Regions from separate parts of the Leclercia sp. W6 genome, predicted to be linked through region 2. Evidence: predicted binding sites of a transcription regulator. Region 2 holds the regulator's gene; each other region holds the start of a gene.
What was found. The regulator CRP, encoded in region 2, controls carbon source genes, mostly activating them, when cyclic AMP is high. The targets are predictions, from matches to a motif close to ATGTGANNNNNNTCACAT.
Positions count from the first base shown of each region.

Region 1 (2,270 bases), 190 kb from region 2:
TTGTCTTCCGCATGCAACTGGGTGGATTCCAGGCGGGTGGTGACTTCGCGCAGGTCGGCTTCCAACGAGGTGTTGATATCCCGCAGATTACGCAGTTCGTTATTGAGTAGCTCGCACTCGTCGCGCCAATGTCCGCTTTGCGCCGCCTGTTGTTTCAGCGCGCTTAAGGCAGCCACCATCTCCTCACGTTCGGCCAGCTGATCGGCTTTTTGCTGCGCATGCTGATAGCTGGCGAACAACCAGCCCACGCCGACGCTGACCAGCGCGATAACGACATAAAAAAGGATGGAAATATCCACGACGCCCCCTGCATCAAGGTATGACCCGCACAAAATAGAATTGTGCTGTATAAACGTCCAGTTTGAAAAGGGTTTTCTGCGAGGGGCTACGCAAAGAAAAAGGCCGAACGGGTCGGCCTTTGGCAAAGAAAAGGAGTAATTACAGCAGGCGGCGGGCCGCTTCCACGACAATTTTCACCGCGTGGCTTTCGGTCTGCTTCATGGTCTCGGCGTTCGGGATCTCTTGCTGGGTACGGTTCACAATGACACCCGCGACCATACCGGCACGCAGACCCTGGCTTGCGCACATGGTCAGCAGCGTGGCGGATTCCATTTCATAGTTCATAACGCCCATGGACTGCCACTCTTCCATCGAGCCTTTGAAACGGCTGACCACGCGACCGGAGAAGGTATCGTAGCGCTCCTGGCCCGGGTAGAAGGTGTCAGACGAGGCGGTGACGCCAACGTGGGTGGTTGCGCCAACGGATTTTGCTGCTTCCACCAGCGCGGTGGTGCATTCGAAGTCGGCTACTGCCGGGAATTCCATCGGGGCAAAGTGCAGGCTCGCGCCGTCCAGACGTACAGACGCCGTGGTGACCAGCACGTCGCCAACGTTGATATGCGGCTGGATTGCACCGGTTGTACCGATACGCAGGAAAGTACGGATACCCAGCTGCGCCAGCTCTTCGACGGCAATAGAGGTAGACGGGCCACCGATACCGGTTGAGCACACGATCACCGCTTTACCATCCAGCTCTGCCCGCCAGGTCGTGAATTCGCGATGGGCTGCCAGCTTAACCGGCTTATCCATCAGCGCGGCGATCTTTTCCACACGCTCAGGATCGCCAGGGACGATAGCGAGCGTAGCCCCTTGTAAATCGTTTTTAGTGAGGCCGAGATGAAAAACATCAGACTTAGACATAGAAAACTCCTCTGTGGGTCAGTTTGTCAGCAGAAGCAAAGCGGTACTTTACCGAAGGAACTGGCTTCATTTCGTGATAGACATCACCGCTAATGAAATTGATTGCATTTAATTACCATGAAATAGTGATTAACATCACATTAACGACTTATATCGTTATCTGTTGCACAAAAGATAGCCTGTTTCGGGCACTGTGGATTGTTAACCTGCGGACTATATTTACTTTTGCGCTAATTGGTACGGAGAATGCCATGACTGGAACATCTGGATTTGCCCCTGCTGCTGATCTGCAAGCCTCAACCGTTGTCACTACCTCCGACGAGGCGATTACCGCCGGGGAGACCTCGATTCCGACCCAGGGCGATAATATGCCCGCTTACCATGCCCGGCCCAAAAATGGGCAAGGGGCATTGCCGATCGTCATCGTGGTTCAGGAAATTTTCGGCGTACATGAGCATATTCGCGATATCTGCCGTCGCCTGGCGCTGGAAGGGTATCTGGCGGTCGCGCCGGAGCTCTACTTCCGTCAGGGCGATCCGAACAAGTACAGCGACATCCCTACCCTGTTCAGCAACCTGGTCAGTAAAGTGCCGGACGCGCAGGTGCTGGCGGATCTTGACCACGTCGCCAACTGGGCAGCGCGCAACGGTGGCGATCCCCATCGTCTGCTGGCGACCGGTTTCTGCTGGGGCGGACGGATCAGCTGGCTCTATGCCGCCCATAACCCGCAGCTGAAAGCAGCCGTGGCGTGGTATGGCAAACTGGTCGGCGAGAAAACCCTGAATTCACCAAAACATCCTGTCGATATTGCTACCGATTTAAACGCCCCCGTACTGGGGCTCTATGGCGCCGAAGACACCGGCATTCCACTGGATACCGTCGAGACGATGCGTCATGCCCTGCGGGCGGCGAACGCAACGGCGGAGATTGTGGTCTATCCAGGAGCGGGACATGCGTTTAATGCCGATTACCGTCCGAGCTATCACGAAGAATCAGCGAAGGATGGCTGGCAGCGGATGCTGGCCTGGTTTGCGCAGTATGGCATCAAAAAATAATACCCTACGCCCGGC
Region 1 is NZ_CP031104.1:3,889,416-3,891,685, reverse strand. Features, by position in the region: gene rmuC (DNA recombination protein RmuC) at 1-299, opposite strand, end outside; gene udp (uridine phosphorylase) at 439-1,200, opposite strand; gene DVA43_RS19010 (dienelactone hydrolase family protein) at 1,452-2,255, shown strand.
Region 1: udp (uridine phosphorylase) is a predicted target of CRP. The motif match lies at 1,324-1,341, and genes of this name have one in related genera.

Region 2 (2,270 bases):
CCAGCATATGCAGCTGCTGGTAGCACTGACTAATCAGGTCCACCACCTTCTGCTGGCGTGCCAGCAGCGGCGGCAGTGATTTTTCCGGGTCGGTATGCTGGGTCAGCAGGGTGTATTTCGCTTCGCAGTAATCGGCCAGCTGGCGGTAGAGCACGCTCAGGGATTCACGCAGCGGCTGCTCCCGCCACAGCCAGAACCAGAACCAGTTAAACAGACCGTACCAGAGTGTCCCCAGGGCGTAGATCAGCAGCGGCGCCCAGATCGGCATATTTCCCGCCAGACTGAGGGTAAAGATGGCCGCAATCAGCGAGGCGGGCAGCAGGCGGGCGTGCAGAGCGCTGATCTCCGCCGTGACCCCTAACGTCATCGCCAGGGCAGTCAGAATGAGGGGCAGCGGAATATCGCGCGCCAGCAGCAATTGCACGGCAAGACTACAGCCGGCAAACAAGCAGCCGCCAATCATCAGGCGTTTAAAAAAGCGTTTATGGGGCGTGTCGAGACCCGCAATGTTGCAGCAGGCGGGAACGAGAGAAAACAGAAGGCCGTATTGCAGGTAACCGAGAACTAAACCCACAGCCACAGGGAGACACAGCACCAGGGTTTGCCGCAGTGCGTAGTTAACTTCCGGGTGGTAAATGAGCCTGCGCCACATGGGTGAGAGAGACAAAAACGGCGTGTCATCGTGCGATGCCACGCCGTCTGAGCGGAATTAACGTGTTCCGTAAACCACGATGGTTTTACCGTGGGCGGAAATCAGATTCTGATCTTCCAGCATTTTCAAAATACGGCCCACTGTCTCACGGGAGCAACCGACGATCTGACCAATTTCCTGACGGGTAATTTTAATTTGCATACCGTCCGGGTGGGTCATGGCGTCTGGCTGTTTCGCCAGGTTCAGCAGCGTCTGAGCGATACGGCCCGTTACGTCCAGGAAGGCGAGGTTGCCCACTTTCTCGGAAGTAACCTGCAGACGGCGAGCCATCTGCGAAGAGAGGCGCATCAGGATATCCGGGTTAACCTGGATCAGCTGGCGGAACTTTTTATAAGAGATCTCAGCCACTTCACACGCGGTTTTCGCACGGACCCAGGCGCTACGCTCCTGACCTTCTTCAAACAGGCCCAGTTCACCGATAAAGTCTCCCTGATTCAGGTAAGAGAGGATCATCTCTTTGCCTTCTTCATCTTTGATCAGCACTGCCACTGAGCCTTTGACGATGTAATACAACGTTTCCGCTTTTTCACCCTGGTGAATCAGCGTGCTCTTCGATGGGTACTTATGAATGTGGCAATGAGACAAGAACCATTCGAGAGTCGGGTCTGTTTGCGGTTTGCCAAGCACCATGCGCTGTTATCCTCTGTTATAAGCTGGCTCCAGAGTCTGGCTCTGTACCTGTACTCTGGGGTTGCAATCGTATTCTTTCCCCTGCCTGGGGTCTGGCTGTCACACTGATTAGCAGCCTGTAATGTGTGATGTCCTCTGCATACATGTGCAACGTCAATGTATTACTGTAGCATCTCGACTGTTTTAGCATAGCTTTTGCCGCGTGTCTCCTGGTGTCTCGCTTCAGCTTGATGCAGGTCGACTTCCGTTGCCAGAATTGTTACTGGCGCGTAATCTGACAAGAAAAATGCAATCCTGGAGTGAGTTAAAATGCAAGCACGTGTGAAATGGGTTGAAGGTTTAACGTTTCTCGGTGAGTCCGCGTCGGGGCACCAGATTCTGATGGATGGCAACTCCGGTGATAAAGCACCCAGCCCGATGGAAGTGGTTCTGATGGCGGCGGGAGGATGCAGCGCTATCGACGTGGTATCGATTCTGCAAAAAGGGCGTCACGATGTGACCGACTGCGAAGTGAAACTGACCTCAGAGCGTCGGGATGAAGCGCCGCGTCTCTTCACCCATATCAACCTGCATTTCGTGGTGACCGGCAAAGCGCTGAAAGATGCTGCGGTATCCCGCGCGGTGGATCTCTCTGCGGAGAAGTACTGCTCCGTGGCGCTGATGCTGGAGAAAGCGGTCAATATTACCCATTCGTATGAAGTGATCGAGGCGTAAGTCCTGGATCAAACGCCGGGCGGCACTTCGTTTGCCCGGCCTACAGAACCTTGTAGGCCCGGTAAGCGTAGCGCCACCGGGCAACACGCCTCAATCGATCTTCTTCCCTTCCATTAACCGCTGCACCAGCGGCGTCATGATTAACTCCATCGCCAGCCCCATCTTCCCGCCCGGCACCACCAGCGTATTGATGTGTGAAATAAACGAACCCTGC
Region 2 is NZ_CP031104.1:4,083,162-4,085,431, forward strand. Features, by position in the region: gene DVA43_RS19905 (YccS/YhfK family putative transporter) at 1-652, opposite strand, end outside; gene crp (cAMP-activated global transcriptional regulator CRP) at 710-1,342, opposite strand; gene DVA43_RS19915 (OsmC family protein) at 1,652-2,056, shown strand; gene DVA43_RS19920 (phosphoribulokinase) at 2,147-2,270, opposite strand, start outside.

Region 3 (2,270 bases), 320 kb from region 2:
CGTTACTGAAGTGAAGCATCCCGGCCCTGGCGAATATCGCGCGGCGACCAGCTAAATTCCCGGCGAAACAGGGTCGAAAAGTGGTTACTGTCGCCGAAACCGCAGCGATAGGCGATATCTGTGACGCTATCATCGGTATGGCGCAGCAGATGCCGCGCTTTAATCAGCCGCAGCCGGTTCAGGTAGCGCTGCGGCGTCTGCCCGGTGTGCTGTTTGAGCTGGCGATGCAAGGTGCGCAGCGAAAGAGAGAAGTTATCCGCCAGCGTCTCCCAGCAGACATCCTCCGCGTAGTGATCTTCCAGCCAGGCCATCAGCTGGTTGAGGCGGGCGTCGTTATCCGCCGCCCCTTCGACCAGGCTGCCGCGGCGCAGCAGCACCAGCAGCTGCATAAAGAGGATTTCACGGCTGGCGAGGGCGTGCGTCTCCTGCCCCTCTTCAGCCTGCTCCATCTGGCTCACCAGCTGGCGCACCTGTTGCAGCGTGGCCTGGTTCACCCGCCAGTGCGACGGATAGTGCCCGTCCTGCTCCTGGGGCAGCAGCTGATTCAATCCCGACAAAAACTAGAACGCCTCCGGGGAGCGATAGAGCACGTTGGTCAGGCACAGATTATCGGTATGTTCATACATGTGCCGGTCATGATCGCGCACAAAGCAGACCGTTCCGCCGCTGATGGTGTACGGCTGGCCGTTGAAGACATGGATACCCGTACCGTGCTCCACGATCACAATCTCATGAAAATCATGATGATGTTCCGGAAAGGCAGCCTGGGGCAGCCGCGGCTCAATCGCCACAGGCGAGTGGCCTGAAGGAAAAAAATCCACGCTGTGCAGTACGGTCATAACGGGTCACCAGATGATAAGAGTTCTCAAAATAGTAATTTAGGGCTCCCCGCCTCACCTTAAATTTTCGACAGCAAATGGCGCAAACCCTGTCGCTTTTTCAAGAAGCAGCGGGAAAGATCTGGAAATGCGGTCACCGTCACATCGCCTGCAAGAGCCGTTAAAAACAGAAAATGTGAACTCTCTCACGTTCATCTTTGCTTTCTTGCCAGCGCCAGAAATGCACTGTCAGTGGCAAGAAGGTCGCCTTTCCTTCCCTTTTTTACACTGTCCGGCAATGACTTCAGGAAGGACCGGACCATGACTTTTCGCCATTGTGTGGCTGTCGATTTAGGCGCATCCAGCGGCCGGGTGATGCTGGCAAGCTACCACCGCGAGGCGCGCACGCTTCAGCTTCGCGAAATCCACCGTTTCGTTAACTGTCTGCAAAAGCGGGACGGCTTTGACTGCTGGGATATCGACACCCTGGAAGCGGAGATCCGCACCGGGCTGAATAAGGTTTGTGAAGAAGGCATTCGCATCGACAGCATCGGGATTGATACCTGGGGCGTGGATTATGTGCTGCTGGACAGCCACGGCCAGCGCGTCGGCCTGCCGGTCTCCTACCGCGACAACCGCACCGACGGGGTAATGACGCACGCGCTGGCGCAGCTGGGCAAAGCGGAGATCTATGGCCGCAGCGGCATCCAGTTCCTGCCCTTTAATACCCTTTATCAACTGCGTGCCCTGGTTGAGCAGCAGCCGGAGCTGGTGGCGAAGGTCGCCCACGCCCTGCTGATCCCGGACTACTTCAGCTACCGCCTTACCGGCCAGATGAACTGGGAATATACCAACGCCACCACCACCCAGCTGGTGAACATCAATTCCGATACCTGGGACGAGAACCTGCTCAACTGGACCGGCGCGCCGCGCGACTGGTTTGGCACGCCGACCCATCCGGGCAATGTGATCGGTCACTGGATTTGCCCCCAGGAGAATGCCATCCCGGTGGTGGCCGTCGCCAGCCATGACACCGCCAGCGCGGTGATCGCCGCCCCGCTGGCCTCAAAGGATGCAGCGTATCTCTCCTCCGGCACCTGGTCGCTGATGGGCTTTGAGAGCAAAACCCCCTACACCAGCGATAGCGCGCTGGCGGCCAACATTACCAACGAGGGCGGCGCAGAGGGCCGCTACCGGGTACTGAAAAATATTATGGGGCTGTGGCTGCTGCAGCGGGTGCTGAAGGAAAAAGGTATCAGCGACCTGGCTGCCCTGATCGCTGAGACGGAAACCCTGCCGTCGTGCCGCTTCCTGATCAACCCCAATGACGATCGCTTTATCAATCCGGCCAATATGAGCGCCGAGATCCAGGCCGCCTGCCGCGAAAGTGCGCAGCCGGTGCCGGAGAGCGCCGCCGAGCTGGCGCGCTGCATCTTCGACAGCCTCGCCCTG
Region 3 is NZ_CP031104.1:3,764,941-3,767,210, reverse strand. Features, by position in the region: partial or broken gene rhaS (HTH-type transcriptional activator RhaS) at 3-839, opposite strand; gene rhaB (rhamnulokinase) at 1,140-2,270, shown strand, end outside.
Region 3: rhaB (rhamnulokinase) is a predicted target of CRP. The motif match lies at 967-984, and genes of this name have one in related genera.